One region of the Metabacillus herbersteinensis genome, then DNA from elsewhere that is predicted to be linked to it. Evidence: riboswitches for the same ligand, from Rfam matches in the RefSeq annotation. Region 1 holds a riboswitch; each other region holds the start of a gene.
What was found. Region 1 has a riboswitch for S-adenosylmethionine ahead of metK (methionine adenosyltransferase). Riboswitches for the same ligand answer to the same signal wherever they lie in the genome.

Region 1 (4,411 bases):
GGAGAGACAAAGTGTTAATTACAGAATGGAAACTCCCCGTTACGATCCTCAAACACGAGCAATACTGCACGCTGTCTTCCACCATATGATCAAAAGTGCCAATCATAATGACAAGAAAACCCGTTAGCAACTTTGCTAACGGGTTTTCTTAAAGTATTAGCGACTTAGCGCTTCGTTACTTAGTGCTTCTGCTTTGTCAGTTCTTTCCCATGGTAGGTCAAGATCGTTACGTCCGAAGTGGCCGTATGCTGCTGTTTGCTTGTAGATCGGTCGACGTAGATCTAACATTTTAATGATTCCTGCTGGACGTAAGTCAAAATTGTTACGAACAACATCTTCTAAAATATCTTCAGATACTTTTCCAGTACCGAATGTATCGATTGCAATGGATACAGGCTGTGCTACACCGATTGCATAAGCTAGTTGAACTTCACATTTATCTGCTAGGCCTGAAGCAACAAGATTTTTTGCTACATAGCGTGCTGCATAAGCTGCAGAACGATCTACTTTTGTTGCATCTTTACCAGAAAAAGCGCCACCACCGTGACGTGCATATCCACCGTATGTATCTACGATGATTTTACGGCCAGTTAAACCAGCATCACCTTGAGGTCCACCAATTACAAAACGGCCAGTTGGGTTAATAAAATATTTCGTTTCCTCATCTATTAGTTCTTTTGGAACCACCGGGTTGATAACGAATTCTTTTAGATTACGTTTAATTTGCTCAAGTGACACTTCTGGGTGATGTTGAGTTGAAATAACAATCGTATCAATACGAACTGGTTTGTCATTTTCATCATACTCAACCGTTACTTGAGTTTTTCCATCAGGACGAAGGTATGGAAGAATTTCATCTTTACGTACCTCTGCTAGACGACGAGACAATTTGTGAGCTAATGAAATAGGTAATGGCATAAGCTCTTTTGTTTCATTACAAGCAAAGCCGAACATTAAGCCCTGATCTCCTGCTCCGATTGCATCAATTTCTTCATCTGTCATTTGACCTTCGCGTGCTTCTAATGCTTGGTCAACACCCATCGCGATATCTGCTGACTGCTCGTCAATTGATGTTAGTACAGCACATGTTTCAGAATCTAGGCCATATTTAGCACGAGTATAGCCAATTTCTTTAATCGTTCCACGAACAATTTTCGGGATATCCACATATGTGCTTGTTGTAATTTCACCTGCTACTAAAACTAAACCAGTTGTTACAGATGTTTCACAAGCTACACGTGCGTTTGGATCCTTTTCTAAAATTGCATCTAAAATAGAATCTGATATTTGGTCACAGATTTTATCTGGATGGCCTTCCGTTACCGACTCAGAAGTGAAAAGACGTTTTCTTTTTCTAGACATAGTAAAAATTCCTCCTCTATTTTGTAAACAGAGATCATCTGATCGTTCAGTTCGATCTCCACTTGTTGATACGGAACTCAATCCCATTACTATCTTTACCCTTTTATTTAAGAATTTCGTTGGCATGTTTTATAAACTATAGTTTATGTACTTTTCCACTGAACTCAGGGCTTAAACCCTTAGAGTTCTGCGCAAATGCTTTTCTTACAAGCCTATGAAATTAAGTGCAACGCTTATCTTTTTTCCAAAAGAAAAACCTTTCCCGCTGTTCCGAGGAAAGGTTGTAAAATTCATCATAGCCTTTCACTCTTATCGATCAAGGGCCTTAGCCTTGCTTCAGGTTAGCACCTTTGCGTGGAAAATGTCGTTAGTGAACACGTTATAAGATAAGTGTGTGTATTTAGATAGCTTTTTAGCCTAAAATAAGCTTTAATCATTCTATCACATGATTTTAGGCAAAAAAGCACGCACACATATGTATAAGTTTCAGAAAAACGTCGCTTTCCTTTGTTAGCAGGTTGCTGGGTTTCATTGGGCCTGTCCCTCCACCAGCTCGGGATAAGAGAATCCGTTCAAGGACATATCATAGCGTACTAACCTACTACTGTCAACAAAAAGTGACGAATTTCTTGTTTTCATTCGACTAAAAATCCAGTAAAATTAAAGTTCGAATTATGACTTCCTATTAATATGGAAAGGATGTTTTTTAATAATTTCTATAGTCTAAACAATTCATTTTTATAAACGAAGTGTAAAATGGTTGAAATAGTATAGACTAATCAGTTTAATGTGTTATACTAATTGGTAAGGATAACTAATTTATACTACTTAAAAGTGCTTATAGTATTAAATACGATGTAAAGGAAGGTTTTGAGATGAATTCAGTTGACATTTCAAATGAGCTAACTCATTTAATTCAAGGGGAAAATACGAAAAACAACTTATCTGTTTCACAGTTAGTCGAGAAAGTGCTGCAACGCGCAGAAGGCGTATTAACTTCAACTGGTGCAGTTCGAGCAACAACTGGGACGTATACTGGTCGCTCTCCTAAGGATAAATTTATTGTAAAAGAACGCTCTGTCCAGGATAAGATTGATTGGGGTAAAGTGAATCAACCAATTTCCGAAGAGGCTTTTGAGAGACTCTATCTGAAAGTTGTATCCTACTTAAAAAAACGTAATGAATTATTCATCTTTGATGGGTTTGCTGGAGCAGATAAAAAATACCGCTTACCGATCCAAGTTATCAATGAATTTGCATGGCATAATTTATTTGCTCAGCAATTGTTCATTCGCCCTGCTGAGGAAGAATTAGGAACACACGAAAATCCATTTACAATTATTTCAGCACCTCATTTCAAAGCAGATCCAGCGGTTGATGGAACGAATTCTGAAACTTTTATCATTATCTCTTTTGAGAAAAGAACAATTTTAATTGGTGGTACTGAATACGCAGGTGAAATGAAAAAGTCTATTTTCTCAGTGATGAACTATTTACTACCTGAAAATGATATTTTATCCATGCATTGTTCTGCAAACGTTGGTTTTGAAGGTGATGTTGCTTTGTTTTTCGGATTGTCAGGGACTGGTAAGACAACGCTTTCAGCTGATCCAAAACGTAAATTGATTGGTGATGATGAGCATGGCTGGTCAAATTCAGGCGTATTTAATATTGAAGGCGGTTGTTATGCAAAATGTATTAACCTTTCTGAAGAGAAGGAGCCACAGATTTTTGATGCAATTCGCTTTGGTGCAGTTCTAGAAAATGTTGTGATTGACGACGACACGCGAGTTGCGGACTATGATGACTCGTTCTTCACAGAAAATACACGTGCTGCTTATTCATTAGAAGCGATTGATAATATTGTGATGCCTAGTATTGCCGGTCACCCAACAACAATCGTCTTTTTAACGGCTGATGCCTTTGGTGTATTACCTCCTATTAGTAAATTAACAAAAGAACAAGCAATGTACCACTTCTTAAGTGGGTTTACGAGTAAGTTGGCAGGTACTGAGCGTGGGATCACATCACCACAAGCTACCTTCTCAACGTGCTTTGGTTCACCATTTTTACCACTTCATGCAACTCGTTATGCTGAAATGCTTGGTCAAAAAATTGATGAGCATGACGTTCAAGTTTTCTTAGTAAACACAGGCTGGACTGGCGGCGAGTACGGTGTGGGCGAACGCATGAAGTTATCTTACACAAGAGCAATGGTGCAAGCTGCTGTTGAAGGTGACCTTGATTCAGTTGAAACAAACCGTGATGAATACTTTGGAGTTTCAATTCCATTGCATGTTCCAGGTGTACCAGACGAAGTGCTACAACCGATCAGAACTTGGTCTTCTGAAGACGCATACCGACATAAAGCAAGTGAGTTAGCAGGCAAGTTTAAAGAAAACTTTAAAAAGTTTTCACATGTTCGTGAAGAAATTGAACGGTTAGGTGGACCTGTACATTCTGAATAATAGACTGTTCTTGTAAACTTTGTTGTTCATAACACATACATTCAAATAATTTAGCTAATTCTAGAAAGCCACTATTCCTTATTCCAGGTGGTGGCTCTAGGATTAGCTTTTTTAAGTTATTGTGAAAAAGTAAATTTTTATTTAAATCCTTCTCCTTTTGTGTTATTTTCATACTACTAAAAAAGACATATGTATTTTTCAGGAGGACAATCAAAAGACTATTAAAGTTAGGTTTGCTACCACGTATCATACTCGCCATTCTCTTAGGGATTCTAATAGGCAGTTTTTCCCCACAATGGCTTATTAAGATATTTGCAACGTTCAATGGTCTCTTCGGAAATTCCTTTTCTTCTTTTAGAAATTCCACCAATTATGGATGTAATAAGCGCTCTTTTATTTGCCTTTGTTTTAGGCATCGGAATTGCATCGATTCAAAATGACACTCTTAAAAAGGCGACTGAGGACTTTCGGGATATTATTGAGAAACTAATCACAAAGAACATTATCCCTCTCTTACCCCTTCATATTTTCGGGGTTTTTGCGAATATGACGTTTGCTGGACAAGTTCAAGCTGTTTTATC
Region 2 (4,411 bases), on a different contig from region 1:
CAGTTTTGACGCTAGTTAGTAAGCGATTCAAAGCCCAAAATAAGTTAACAGCTGTCGGCCTAGAGCTGGCTAAGTAATCGTGATCCTTTTTTAATGCAGCATAAAAGTCTTCTAGAGATTCCGTTTCATAGGTTAAAGAAGCTTGAGCTAAACCAAAGGCTGCGGTTATCCCGATAGCGGGAGCCCCTCGAACCTTTAGTGTGTGAATAGCGTCCCAGACTTCTTGAACAGTTGTTATTTCCAAGTATTCGTTCACATGTGGGAGCTTTTGTTGATTGAGTAAAATAATTTTTTCATCCTTCCACTCGACTGAACGGGGGATGGTAAAGCTGGCTGTTGTCATGATGTATCTCTCCTTTTATTGGTGTGCGAATGCTGCTGCGTATGATCTGAGTTGATTTGGGTCGGTGATTTCCTTTTTCTTTTTAACTAGTTCGCTTCCGATTGCAAGAGCTGTTTGCTTCGCTTCAATTCTTCTTTCTAAAGGCTCAATGGTGTCTAAGTCAGCAACATGTGCTAAACCGATTGTACGTCGAATCATCTCAACACCAGCATAGCCAATTGCGTCTTCAAACACTTGTGATAATACATCTTCGAGGTAGCCTTCTACTTTTGTAAAAACTTCTAAACTATCGTTTTCCCATGCTTTCGTAAATTCGCGAGTAAAAACGGCCCAGGTTGTTTCAATATGTTTGAACAATACTTCTCTGTTTTCTTCGGCGCGAGATAGTGAGTTTAAGAGTAGGTTGGCGAAGAAGTGTCCAATATCAAAGCCTAGAGGTCCATAATAAGCAAACTCTGGATCAATTACTTTTGTTTTGGATTCACTAGCAAAAATACTACCGGTATGAAGATCACCATGAACAAGAGCTTCAGCACTCGTTAAGAATTTTTGTTTGAGCTTGGCAACCTCTAGTTTTAAATGTGTATCATTCCAGATGCGTTCTACATCAGTCCGTAATTCTTCCTCGAAATTGTTCGATTCAACATCAAAGAATGGATCTGTGAACACGAAATCTTCGGTAATTTTACAAAGATCAGGGTTCGAAAATTGTTTGACCAATTGCTTTTTCTTCCTAGGATCTAACGCATAATCAGATGTGTAAAATAACGTTTTCGCGAGAAATTCTCCGATATGTTCTGAGAGAAGAGGTAGGTCTTTTCCATCAAGTAACGCAGCTCTTGAAATTTGTAGATGAGACAAATCCTCCATCACGGTGATTGCTAAAGATTCGTCTGTATAAAAAATCTTTGGAACTAATGTAGGCACAACTTCTGCTTGTTTTAATAGGGCTGAACTTTCAATGCGAGCGCGGTCTAATGTCAGCGGCCAGCTTTCACCAATTACTTTCGCATAAGGCAAGGCCTGCTTAATAATAATCCCATTGTTTGTCAATTGATCTTTAATGTGAAACACCAAGTTTAAGTTTCCATCGCCAATTTCCTTGCAAGTTAAAACACTGCTATCTTCAAAAAGTTGTAAACGAACAGTCAAAGCAACAGCCGTATTTTCAGTAAGTGGTTCATAAATAGATGATTTAGATACAGTCATTTTTAGATTCCCCCAATGAATTAGTTTGGTGGAGGGGGCTTTTTTAACATAAGAAAAGCCCCTTTCCACAAAAAGAAAGAGGCTTGAAGACTATGCTTCGCACCTCTCATCTGTCAGAAATAAAAAACTTTCTGATGGAATTAGCACCGTGCCTTATGGGGAAACCCCGGCGCAAAATTTCTGCGCCCCATTTCACAATGGTATTATGGTCGGTTGCTGCGGCGTCATTGGGCCAATACCCTCTGCCAACTCTTGATAAGAGATAATGTAGCTTAAAATTCGCCAAACGATAACCTTCGCATTTCTTCGTTGGCTCGTCATTCCGGTGCTCATGTATTACCTATACACTCTGCTCCTCATTCCTTCGCCGCCTCGAACTACTCGGTTCTCCTTCGTCAAATTTTAAGCTTTTATTAAATTGTAAGTTCTAAAGACCACCCTGATAAGCTTCGAATCTCTGCGTTAAATCGTCACTCCGGTGCTCATGTATTACTCATACACTCCGCTCCTCGCTCCTTCGCTGCCTTGATCTTCTCGCTTCTCGAACGTCTTTTTAAAACTCTTATTAAATTATGTAGCTTAAAATTCGCCAAACGATAACCTTCGCATTTCTTCGTTGGCTCGTCATTCCGGTGCTCATGTATTACCTATACACTCTGCTCCTCATTCCTTCGCCGCCTTGAACTACTCGGTTCTCCTTCGTCAAATTTTAAGCTTTTATTAAATTGTCAGTTCTAGAAAAGTAACAACTTAAAACTATGCTATTCCTTTAGTCAAATAGCTTAGCATTTTACTAGCTTGATAAAGGATATTGATAACACTGTAAATTCAGAACTTTTTGTTTTAACAAATTTTGTTTGCTTGATGAGAATCTTACCAATATTATTTTAGAATTGTCAATATGTTTTTTAAATTTATATAAAAACATTTTACACAAGAGCTTGTTGTCAATCGTAAAACTCTGGCAACCGATCTTCAAAGATTGGGATTTGTTTTCGAACTTCTTTTACCTTTTGTAAATCGAGGGAAGCGGAGATAAAACCGCTGTTTTCGTCGGCTTCTGCAAGGATTTCTCCCCATGGATCAATAATCATGGAGTGTCCAGCAAAAACATTGTTTGGGTCACTGCCTGATCGATTGCATGCGATAACATAGCATTGGTTTTCAATTGCACGGCTGAGTAAGAGTGTTCGCCAATGATAGAGCCTAGCAAGTGGCCATTCTGCGACAACGTATAAAATTTCTGCGCCACGTGTTGTGTGGGAACGAATCCATTCTGGGAAGCGAATGTCATAGCAGATGACGCCGGCACTTTTTGTTCCCGCAAGTTCAAATAAGCCTTTTTCCTTACCAGCTATGAGGTGGTGGTGTTCATCCATCAGCTTAAAAATGTGGAGCTTACTGTATTCATGAACGAGTTCTCCGTCTCGATTTGCAACATACATTGTGTTGGTTACACCATCTTGATTTTTTTTTGCAATCGACCCGCCGACAATGTTCACGTTATATTCCTTAGCTAACTCAGAGATAAACTGCTGTGACTTTAAGCCTTCGTGATCAGCAATTTCATCGAGTCTCGTTAAATCATACCCTGTTGTCCAAAGCTCTGGTAACAGAATCACGTCTGGATTTTCTTTTTCGACTGCATCCTTTACTAAATGACTAACTTGTTGATAATTAAAGGTAGGGTCGCCAAATTTTATATCAAGTTGAATACATGTTATAACTAGATTCATCTTTACACCTCTTTTTAAAAAGATACTTTACATGTTGCTACTAACAATATATGATTTGTGATTAGAATTTCAAGAATTTTTTGAGAAGGTGGAAAACGTGAAACATTTCGAGCAATCGCAACTTTTATCATCATTACCAAAACAATTTTTTGCTACGCTTGTTGCAAAAGTAAACGCAATCGTTGAACAAGGACATGATGTGATTAATTTAGGACAAGGTAACCCAGATCAACCAACTCCTGAACATATTGTCAAAGCAATGAAGACAGCTGTAGAAAACCCAATCTATCACAAATATTCACCATTTCGTGGTCAAGCTTTTCTGAAAGAGGCTGTCGCGACTTTTTATGAAAGAGAATATGGTGTGAAGCTGGATCCAACTAGTGAAGTTGCGATTTTATTTGGGGGAAAAGCTGGATTAGTTGAGATTCCACAATGTCTATTAAACCCAGGCGATGTAGCATTAGTTCCAGACCCAGGATATCCCGATTATTGGTCAGGAGTCGAAATGGCTAGAGCAAAAATGGAGTTTATGCCGTTAAAAAAAGAGAATGAATTTTTACCTGTTTATACAGATATAAGACAGGATATAGTTGACGAGGCAAAATTGATGTTTTTAAATTATCCAAACAATCCAACTGGTGCGACTGCTACAGAAGCTTTTTTCGAAGAAACTGTGTCTTTCGCAAAAGAAAACAGCATATGTGTAGTACATGACTTTGCCTATGGTGCGGTAGGTTTTGATGGAAAACAACCAATTAGTTTTTTACAAACAGAAGGTGCTATAGACATAGGGATCGAGATTTATACATTGTCAAAAACGTACAACATGGCAGGTTGGAGGATTGGTTTTGCAGTAGGTAACAAATCTGTTATCGAAGCAATTAATCTATTTCAAGACCACATGTTTGTGAGTGTTTTCAGTGCAGTCCAAGAAGCAGCAGCACAGGCGTTACTTAGCTCACAAGATTGTGTGAAAGAGCTTGTGTCTCTTTATGAAAAGCGAAGAAATGTATTTATAAATGCACTCCAAGAAATTGGCTGGAAGGTAGAGGCGCCACCAGGTTCATTTTTTGCATGGCTACCTGTACCTAACGGATTTACGTCTGAGACATTTGCAGAT
Region 3 (4,411 bases), on a different contig from region 1:
GCGCTTTTAATTGTTTAGTAGCTAGATAAACGTCTTCAATTTGTTGAGTAGAATAAAGTGGCTGAGAGATGAAATAGTCAGCACCACAATGAATTTTTTTCTCGAGACGGACAACAGCTTTATCAAGATGTCTGACATTTGGGTTAAAGGCTGCCGCAACCGAGAAATTCGTTTTTTCACCTAGGGGTTTCCCTGAATAAGACAATCCTTCGTTGAACTGCTTGATTAAACTAATTAAATCGAACGATGATAAATCGTATACAGAGGTAGCACCTGGAAAGTCACCAATCTTTGACGGATCACCAGTTACAGCTAAAACATCTGATAAACCGAGAGTATGGAGCCCCATTAAGTGTGATTGCAAGCCAATTAAGTTTCTGTCACGGCATGTAAGGTGAATAAGTGTCCTGGAATTTGCTTTTTCCTTGGCGAGTAAACCAGCAGCAACATTGCTTACCCTCGGTGTTGCAAGGGAATTATCTGCAAGAGTTAGCGCGTCAATTCCAGCCTGTTGCAAAGCGAGTGCACCTTCTAAAAAAGTGTTCAATCCGAGCTTTTTTGGTGGATCGAGTTCAACTATCACAGAACGTCTTTCTTTGACAATGTCCTGAAGTGGTGGTTCAGGTGTTGGGTTATTTGAGGTCGTAATTACTTCCATTTTCGGAAGCTTCACCTTTTTTTCTGTAACTGGTTTCAAGTGTGAAACAGCGTTGGCCATTGCACGAATATGCTCTGGCGTCGTTCCACAGCAACCACCGATAAGACGGACACCTTGTTCTCTGAACTTCAAGGCACTTTCTTCAAAATAGCGTTCATCAGATCCGTAGACAAGTCGACCCTCTTCAAAGGTTGGTAAACTACTATTTGGATAAACAGAAAGAAAGGCGTGTTTTGGAATCGAAACTTCTTCAAGAGACTGAATCATGTGATAAGGTCCTAGTCGACAGTTCAAACCAACAACATTTGCTCCGAGTTCCTCTAATTGGCTTAGGCCGTCCTGTAATGAGGTTCCGTCTTGGAGGACACCTGCATCATGGAGAGAGACGTTTGTAATAATCGGCTTGTTTGTTTCTTTCCTAGCAATCTGAAGGACCGTCTTGAGTTCTTCAAAATCATAGTATGTTTCTAAAAGGAGGCCGTCGACATCCTCACTAAGTAAAAGAAATAACTGTTCACGGAAGTTTCGTTTCACTTCATCTAAGGAATGGGCACTCTTTTTAAATGCACGAACACCACCAATCGTACCAACAACATGTGTAGAGGGTGTCGCAGCCTGCTTTGCTATTTCCACGGCTCTTTTATTGATTTGCCGAATCTCATCTTCAAGTCCGTATCTTGAAAGTTTAATAAAGTTGGCGCCGTACGTGTTTGTCTGAATGATATCGGCTCCAGCTTGGATATAGGACTGATGCACGTGAAGTACATCCTCAGGTTTTGATAAATTTAATTCTTCAAAACATCGATCAACACCATGGGAATAGAGAAGCGTTCCCATCGCACCATCTGCTATTAAAATTGAATTCTGTAATTCTTTTAAAAAACTCATGATTAAAGCCTCCGTTTCTTAGGATGTATGGTTAAAAAAAGGGGGGCTTTATTATAAATAAAAAAGCCTTCTAAAGAAGAAGACTTTGATGAAACAATCCTTCCCCTTATCTGCCAAGCATCTGTTATATGCTTTGCTGGAGTTAGCACCTTGGTAAGCAGAAGATCATTTTACCTAGACCTTCTTGGGTTACCGGTTGCTGAAGCTTCAAAGGGCCAGTCCCTCAGCTTCTCTTGATAAGAATACCTATTTACTTTAATTGATTAAAAACTGTTACAACTAATTTATCTAATATTTAGAAAAATATCAACCTTAAATTGAAAAAGTGTGAAAAATGTTGTGTTTTTTTACTGGCAATTATAAGGATATAAGAAAAATCAACGGATGCTTTAATAGAGATTTAAATGTGGAATTATAGTAATATTATTTAGAATTGTATTTAATTTTGAAAAGAACAGGTGAGTGGATGAATAAACTTTCTTCAATGACAACTGCATTTGCATCATTACAATGGTTGTTTTTTATTTTTGCTAATATTGTGGTAGTACCGATTTCAGTAGGAATGGCTTTTGAGCTTTCATCATTTGAAGTGGCGTCTATCTTAAGAAGTTCATTAATCGTGACGGGAATTGCCTGCGTGCTGCAGGGACTGATCGGGCATCGCTATCCTATTTTGGAAGGACCTTCTGGTGTTATTTGGGGGTTGATACTTAATTTGAGTTTATCTGCATCAACTTTAGGGATGAGCTTTACCGAGATTGGTGGGGGAATTGCTACTGGCATGCTATTAGCCGGGGGTGTCACGCTCATATTAGCTGCATGTAACCTAACTTTTTTACTTAAAAAAATTTTCACTCCAATGGTGATGAGTGTTTATTTATTTTTATTAACGTTTCAGTTGATGATTATTTTCTTTGAAGGAATGCTGAAAATCGACAGCGATGGAAGAATTAATCTGCCGATAAGCCTGTTTTCGGTGGGGTTAGTGGTTTTGGTTAGCTTTTTGAAAATTAAAGGAAATCGACTCATCAGGAATTTTTCTATATTAATCGGAATGGTCTTAGGATGGATTCTATACACGCTTTTATTTTCAACTGAGCAATCAATGAGCGGTGAAGCGGCGCCAGCTTTTACGATTTTTCCTTTCGGGATGCCTAATCTAGAAATAGGGATTATTGCGATTACATTTTTAGGATGTCTTTTAAATTTGAGTAACACGATTGCCTCTGTTCAAGCGGCATCAATTCTTTACAAAGAAACACCAACAAAAAGTCAGTTTAAAAATTCTTATTTGTTGACGGGATGTTATTCGATTGTTGCCTCGCTTTTTGGGTTGGTTACGTATGCACCATTTGCTTCCTCAATCGGGTTTTTAGAGAGCACACAAATTTTTGATCGCAAACCATTTATTATTGGGGGGGCGTTGATATCAGTGCTGGGAATCATCCCGTCATTTGGATTACTGCTTTCAACTTTACCAATAACTGTAGGGAATGCCGTTTTATTCGTTGCCTATATGCAATTATTTGGAGTTTCATTGAAAAGTTTAAATGGATACAAATTTAATTCCATCACGATTTATCGCCTAGCAGCACCAGTGCTAATTGGAATCAGCATCATGACAATTGAGCCAAGTCTTTTTAATAACTTACCTATTTATATTCTTCCGATCGTGTCGAATGGGTTTATTGTAGGTGTGCTGTTATCGATTGTACTAGAGAAATTGGTTAAGTGGGATGATTATTCCCTTGAAGCGCAGAGACAAGGCGCCTGAAAAGCAAGAATACTTTTCAGGCCTCTTTTGTGGTACATATTAAGTGATCATCGATAATTAATAAATTGAACATCTACAGAAAGATCCAACGCGCGAACGGCTGCCATGATTTGTTGAAGATCATCTTTGCTTTTGGCAGTTACCCGTACTTGATCTTCTTGTACTTGAGACTTTACTTTTAAGCCACTGTTTTTGATCAGCGTGTTTATTTTTTTTTGCGTTGTCTTTATCGATTCCTGAAACAAGTGTTGCCTTTTGACGAACGGTTCCGCCTGTAGCGCCTTCAATTTTTCCATAATCAAGGTTTCTAACAGGCACGTTGCGTTTCATTAATTTAGAGAAAAGGACATCTTTTAGTTGCTCTAGCTTGTATTCATCATCTGATTGCAAGGTAATTACTTCTTTTTCAAGAGTAATATTACTTTTACTCCCTTTAAAATCATAACGGGTAGTAACTTCCTTTAAAGCGAGGGTTATAGCGTTTGTAACCTCAGGTAAATCAATTTTTGATACGATATCAAATGAGCTTTCTTTAACTGCCATATAATAAACCTCCATAACGTATATAATATCTATAGATTATAGTAAAATAAAACGATGATCACAACTATTAGAGTATTGAAAGGATTGAATTAGTAATGAAAGCAGGCACGTTTGAAACGTTACGCATAGATGAAAAAGTTGATTATGGCTATTATTTAACAAATGGAGAAGAGCGAGTGCTTTTGCATAAAACACAAATAACGGATGAAATTAAAGTAGGGGACGAGCTAGACGTGTTTTTGTTGTTGGACTCAGAAGACCGGCTTTCTGCAACGATGAAGAAGCCAAAAATAACCGAAGATACATATGAATGGGTTGAGGTTGTCGATGTACTTGAGCGGTCAGGTGCCTTCATAGATATTGGTTTAAGTAAGGATGCGCTTGTTGCCGACGACCATTTGCCATTTTTACGTGAAGTTTGGCCACAGGCTGGGGACATGTTGTATTGTACGTTAAAAGTGACGAATAACGGGAAGCTGTTTGCAAGGCTTGGAACGGAAGAAGTTTTTGAGTCGAAGTTCATAGAAGCAGATCGCGAGCTTTTTAAC
Region 4 (4,411 bases), on a different contig from region 1:
AGCTCCTGATCATCATGTTGCTTCTGTTTTACTAAGTGCGAATATTGATGTTGATGCTAAATTTTTATGAAGAGGTGTAAAACAAGTAGCAATGATTGAATGGAATGAAAAAGATAAAGGGATAAACAAAGAAGGTTATACAATTCTTTACTTGTACACACCTTTATGTGGTACGTGTCAGGTTGCAAAAAAATGTTATCGGTTGTTGATGAAATGATGTCAGACTTAACGATATACAGTGTGAATCTAAACTTTTATCCACATGAGGCGGTACAATGGGCAGTTGAAAGTGTTCCATGTTTACTAATATTTAAAGATGAAATAATACTTGAAAGAGTATATGCGTTTCAATCAGTTGGATATTTATATGATGTTTTAAAAAGATATGCCGCCTAAATAGGGCGGCATTTTACATATTTCTTGGGAAATATGAATAAACCATCAGCATCTGACAGCAAACAAATTAACTGTCGAATTCTTTGAGAAGGAAATCCCTGAGTCGAATAGAATCTTAAGTACCAAAGGCGATGACAGACAATCGGGGGAATAATAATGTGTATTGATTTATTTTTAGAAAGAATAAATGAATTGAACATCCTAACTCCGATCTATCCCCACCACCCTCTTACCTTAGAAATTCGACCAACTAATTTAAAAAGCATATATATAAAAATAACTACTGAAGGAATCAAACAAATTAAAAGAAACGGTGGAAAAACATCGTTCGTTATCGAAGGTGCAGAGGAAGAAATAAACGATCTATTAACTGGTGAAGTCAAGCTACAGCAAATGATAAAGATAGGGGCTGTAAGAGTTAAGGGATCGTTTCGGGATTATTTAAGGGTTGATGCATTTCTTCAATACGGTCAACCTTACTCAAGTTGAAATTGACAGCTTGTATCCAGAAATGTTTTTTATTATAAAAGACTGAATATTCCCTCTATGCAAAATTGTGCTAACTTCACAAGAGAGTCCATATGTTGGTAGATAGAACGAAACACGCATTTTGTATTTTGAATTTTTTATGATTATGGGAGGAATAGCAATGGGAGAGAAAAAATCTTATCGGTTAGAGACTTTGAATATTCATGGTGGATTAAGTAAAGATCCAGCTACGGGAGCAAGAGCGGTGCCGATCTATCAGTCAAATGCGTATATGTTTAATAGCACTGATCATGCTGCAGACTTGTTTGGACTAAAAGAACAGGGATATATTTATACTCGCATTCATAATCCGACTTCTACTGTTTTTGAAAAGAGAGTTGCTCAGCTTGAAGGTGGAGTTGGGGGGTTAGCGGTCGCAAGCGGTATGGCTGCTATTACCTTGTCAATTCTAAACCTTGCTAGTGTAGGGGATGAAATCGTCTCAGCTTCAACTCTATATGGTGGTACATATAACTTATTTGCCAACACTTTACCTAAGTATGGAATTAACACTGTGTTTGTTGACCCAAAGGATCCAGAAAACTTTAAAGAAGCGATTACACCGAAAACAAAGGCTATTTTTGCTGAAACGATTGGAAATCCAAGTTTGGATGTTTTAGATATAGAGTCTGTCGCAAAAGTTGCACATGATGCAGGAATACCACTTATTATCGACAACACCTTCGCCACACCATATTTATGTCGTCCAATTGAACATGGAGCAGATATTGTTGTGCATTCTGCTACAAAGTGGTTGCTTGGTAACGGAACAACACTCGGTGGAATTATCGTTGATGGCGGAAAATTCGATTGGAATAGCCCTAAGTTTCCAGGATTCACTAGCCCTGATCCTAGTTATCACAACCTTGTCTATGCAGAGGCACTTGGTGAAATAGCATTTATTATTAAAGCTCGTGTTCAATTGCTGCGTGATTTAGGACCCGCTATCAGTCCGTACAACTCTTTTCAATTCACATTAGGTCTTGAAACACTTCATGTACGTATGAAAGAGCATGTATCCAATACTAGGAAAATAATTCATTACTTAAAAGAACACCCTGCTATTAAATGGGTTTCTTATCCAGAGCTACCAGATCATCCAGGAAAGCAACTTGCTGAAAAATACTTACCAAAAGGAGCCGGTTCTGTCGTCATTTTTGGGATAAAAGGCGGGCGGGAAGCTGGGGCTGCACTAATTAATGCTGTCGAATTATGGTCACATGTTGCGAATGTTGGGGATGCGAAAAGCCTAATCATTCATCCAGCAAGTACAACTCATCAACAGCTCGAACAAGAGGATTTAAAGAAATCTGGAGTTACTGAAGATTTAATTCGTTTATCAGTTGGAATCGAACATATTGATGATTTATTGGAGGATTTAGAGCAAGCTATTTTTAAGGCAACAAGCATACGATCTTCAGCAACTGTTAGCTTATCTTAAAAATAGAATAAAATAGTTGACACATTTTTTTAACGCATGATACAATCACAAACGTAATCAAAACTCACTTAAAACGAATAAGGTACTAATTAAATAAAGTTATACTCTTATCAAGAGTGGTGGAGGGAAGTGCCCTATGAAGCCCGGCAACCGTCAACAGTCGATGTTGAAATGGTGCCAATTCACACAAAGCAATGATTGCTTTGGTAGATGAGAGAAAGGACATTAACTATTACATGCCTTTCTGCTCATTTTTGCAGAAAGGCATTTTTCGTTTAGAAAATTGTAAAATCTTTATACTAATAGAGTGAGAGGACTAAAAACAACTAGAAAGAAGGTGATGACATGATTCAACTAAAAGAAGTTGTCAAGATCTATCAATCAAAAAGCGGAAATGTTAAGGCAGTTGATACGGTAGATTTGGATATTAAGCAAGGAGAAATCTTTGGAATCATTGGATATAGTGGAGCAGGTAAAAGTTCATTAATTCGCTTGCTGAACGGACTTGAAAAACCAACAAGCGGTTCAATAGAAGTGGCTGGGCAAAGAATTGATAAAATCGGTGGCCGGGAATTACGAAAAGCTCGCCAAGAAATTAGTATGATCTTTCAACACTTTAACCTGCTATGGTCACGAACAGTTCGAGAAAATATCGCTTTTCCTCTCGAAATTGTCGGAGTGAAAAAAGAAAGTCGTGATAAAAGAGTTGCTGAATTAATTAAGCTGGTTGGTTTAGAAGGACGAGAAGATGCCTACCCCGCTCAACTAAGTGGTGGACAAAAACAGCGCGTTGGAATTGCGAGAGCTTTAGCCAATAATCCTAAAGTATTGTTGTGTGATGAAGCTACTTCAGCGCTTGATCCACAAACGACTGATTCAATCTTAGAACTACTTGTCGATATTAATGAAAGACTAGGTTTGACGATTGTGCTAATCACTCACGAAATGCATGTAATTCGTAAGATCTGTCACCAAGTAGCTGTTATGGAAGAGGGGCGTGTTGTCGAGCAAGGCGAAGTACTTCAAGTCTTCAAAAAACCGCAACAGTCAATAACAAAACGATTTGTTAAGCAAGTAACAGAACCTGAAGACACGAAAGCAACAGTTGAACACTTATTGGAGCTATATCCAAAAGGAAGGGTTGTACAACTAACTTTTGTCGGAGATGCAGCTGAGCAACCTTTAATCACCAATATCATTCGTCATTTTGAAGTGGAAGTAAACATCCTACAAGGTAAGATTTCACAAACGCAGAGTGGCTCTTACGGTACATTGTTTATTCACATGGATGGAAATGACCTAGAGGTAGAGAGAGCAGTTTCTTATATACAAAATCAACAGGTTGAGGTGGAGGTGATTCTAAATGCTTGAACAACTTCTGCCTGAAGTGAATTGGGAAAAGGTCTGGGAAGCAACTTACGAGACCATTTATATGACGTCTTTATCGGTTGTTGCCACTTTTATTATTGGCATTATTTTAGGATTACTATTATTCCTGACAGCTAAGGGAAACATATGGGAAAACAGAATGATTAACGGACTTGTTGCATCAGTTGTAAATATCTTTCGATCCATCCCATTTATCATTTTGATCATCCTACTGATACCTTTTACAAAAGTAGTTGTCGGAACAATCTTAGGAGCAAACGCTGCATTGCCCGCCTTAATTATCGGTGCGGCACCCTTTTACGCAAGGATGGTTGAAATTGCACTTCGTGAAATTGATAAAGGCGTTATTGAAGCGGCAAGGTCTATGGGTGCTAAAACAAGCACAATCATTATGAAAGTGCTTCTCCCGGAATCAATGCCAGCTCTTGTATCTGGAATAACAGTGACTGCAATTGCATCGGTAGGATACACAGCAATGGCTGGAGTTGTTGGTGCAGGTGGACTTGGTAATTTGGCTTTCTTAGAAGGATTTAACCGTGGTAACATTCAAGTAACCATTATAGCAACTGTACTTATTTTAATTTTTGTTTTTATCATCCAATTTATTGGAGATTTATTAACTAAATCACTAGATAAACGATAGGGGGAAAAGAAAAT

Region 2: it holds a riboswitch for S-adenosylmethionine, as region 1 does, so the genes downstream of both, mtnK (S-methyl-5-thioribose kinase) here and metK (methionine adenosyltransferase) in region 1, are expected to answer to the same signal.
Region 3: it holds a riboswitch for S-adenosylmethionine, as region 1 does, so the genes downstream of both, ACFFIX_RS11275 (bifunctional homocysteine S-methyltransferase/methylenetetrahydrofolate reductase) here and metK (methionine adenosyltransferase) in region 1, are expected to answer to the same signal.
Region 4: it holds a riboswitch for S-adenosylmethionine, as region 1 does, so the genes downstream of both, ACFFIX_RS05480 (methionine ABC transporter ATP-binding protein) here and metK (methionine adenosyltransferase) in region 1, are expected to answer to the same signal.

What each region holds. Positions count from the first base shown of each region.
Region 1 covers NZ_JBHLVO010000031.1:44,613-49,023, reverse strand. The annotation lists gene metK (methionine adenosyltransferase) at 157-1,362, opposite strand; SAM riboswitch class I at 1,669-1,927, opposite strand; gene pckA (phosphoenolpyruvate carboxykinase (ATP)) at 2,238-3,830, shown strand; partial or broken gene ACFFIX_RS23145 (cation:dicarboxylate symporter family transporter) at 4,040-4,411, shown strand, end outside.
Region 2 covers NZ_JBHLVO010000002.1:94,513-98,923, forward strand. The annotation lists gene mtnA (S-methyl-5-thioribose-1-phosphate isomerase) at 1-343, opposite strand, end outside; gene mtnK (S-methyl-5-thioribose kinase) at 359-1,552, opposite strand; SAM riboswitch class I at 1,656-1,814, opposite strand; gene ACFFIX_RS03450 (carbon-nitrogen family hydrolase) at 2,500-3,288, opposite strand; gene ACFFIX_RS03455 (pyridoxal phosphate-dependent aminotransferase) at 3,386-4,411, shown strand, end outside.
Region 3 covers NZ_JBHLVO010000007.1:150,885-155,295, reverse strand. The annotation lists gene ACFFIX_RS11275 (bifunctional homocysteine S-methyltransferase/methylenetetrahydrofolate reductase) at 1-1,546, opposite strand, end outside; SAM riboswitch class I at 1,650-1,789, opposite strand; gene ACFFIX_RS11270 (uracil/xanthine transporter) at 2,013-3,320, shown strand; partial or broken gene ACFFIX_RS11265 (YajQ family cyclic di-GMP-binding protein) at 3,368-3,863, opposite strand; gene ACFFIX_RS11260 (CvfB family protein) at 3,959-4,411, shown strand, end outside.
Region 4 covers NZ_JBHLVO010000003.1:97,325-101,735, forward strand. The annotation lists gene ACFFIX_RS05460 (toprim domain-containing protein) at 1-70, shown strand, start outside; partial or broken gene ACFFIX_RS05465 (thioredoxin family protein) at 92-396, shown strand; gene ACFFIX_RS05470 (SCP2 sterol-binding domain-containing protein) at 553-885, shown strand; gene ACFFIX_RS05475 (O-acetylhomoserine aminocarboxypropyltransferase/cysteine synthase family protein) at 1,046-2,365, shown strand; SAM riboswitch class I at 2,470-2,582, shown strand; gene ACFFIX_RS05480 (methionine ABC transporter ATP-binding protein) at 2,711-3,736, shown strand; gene ACFFIX_RS05485 (methionine ABC transporter permease) at 3,729-4,397, shown strand; gene ACFFIX_RS05490 (MetQ/NlpA family ABC transporter substrate-binding protein) at 4,410-4,411, shown strand, end outside.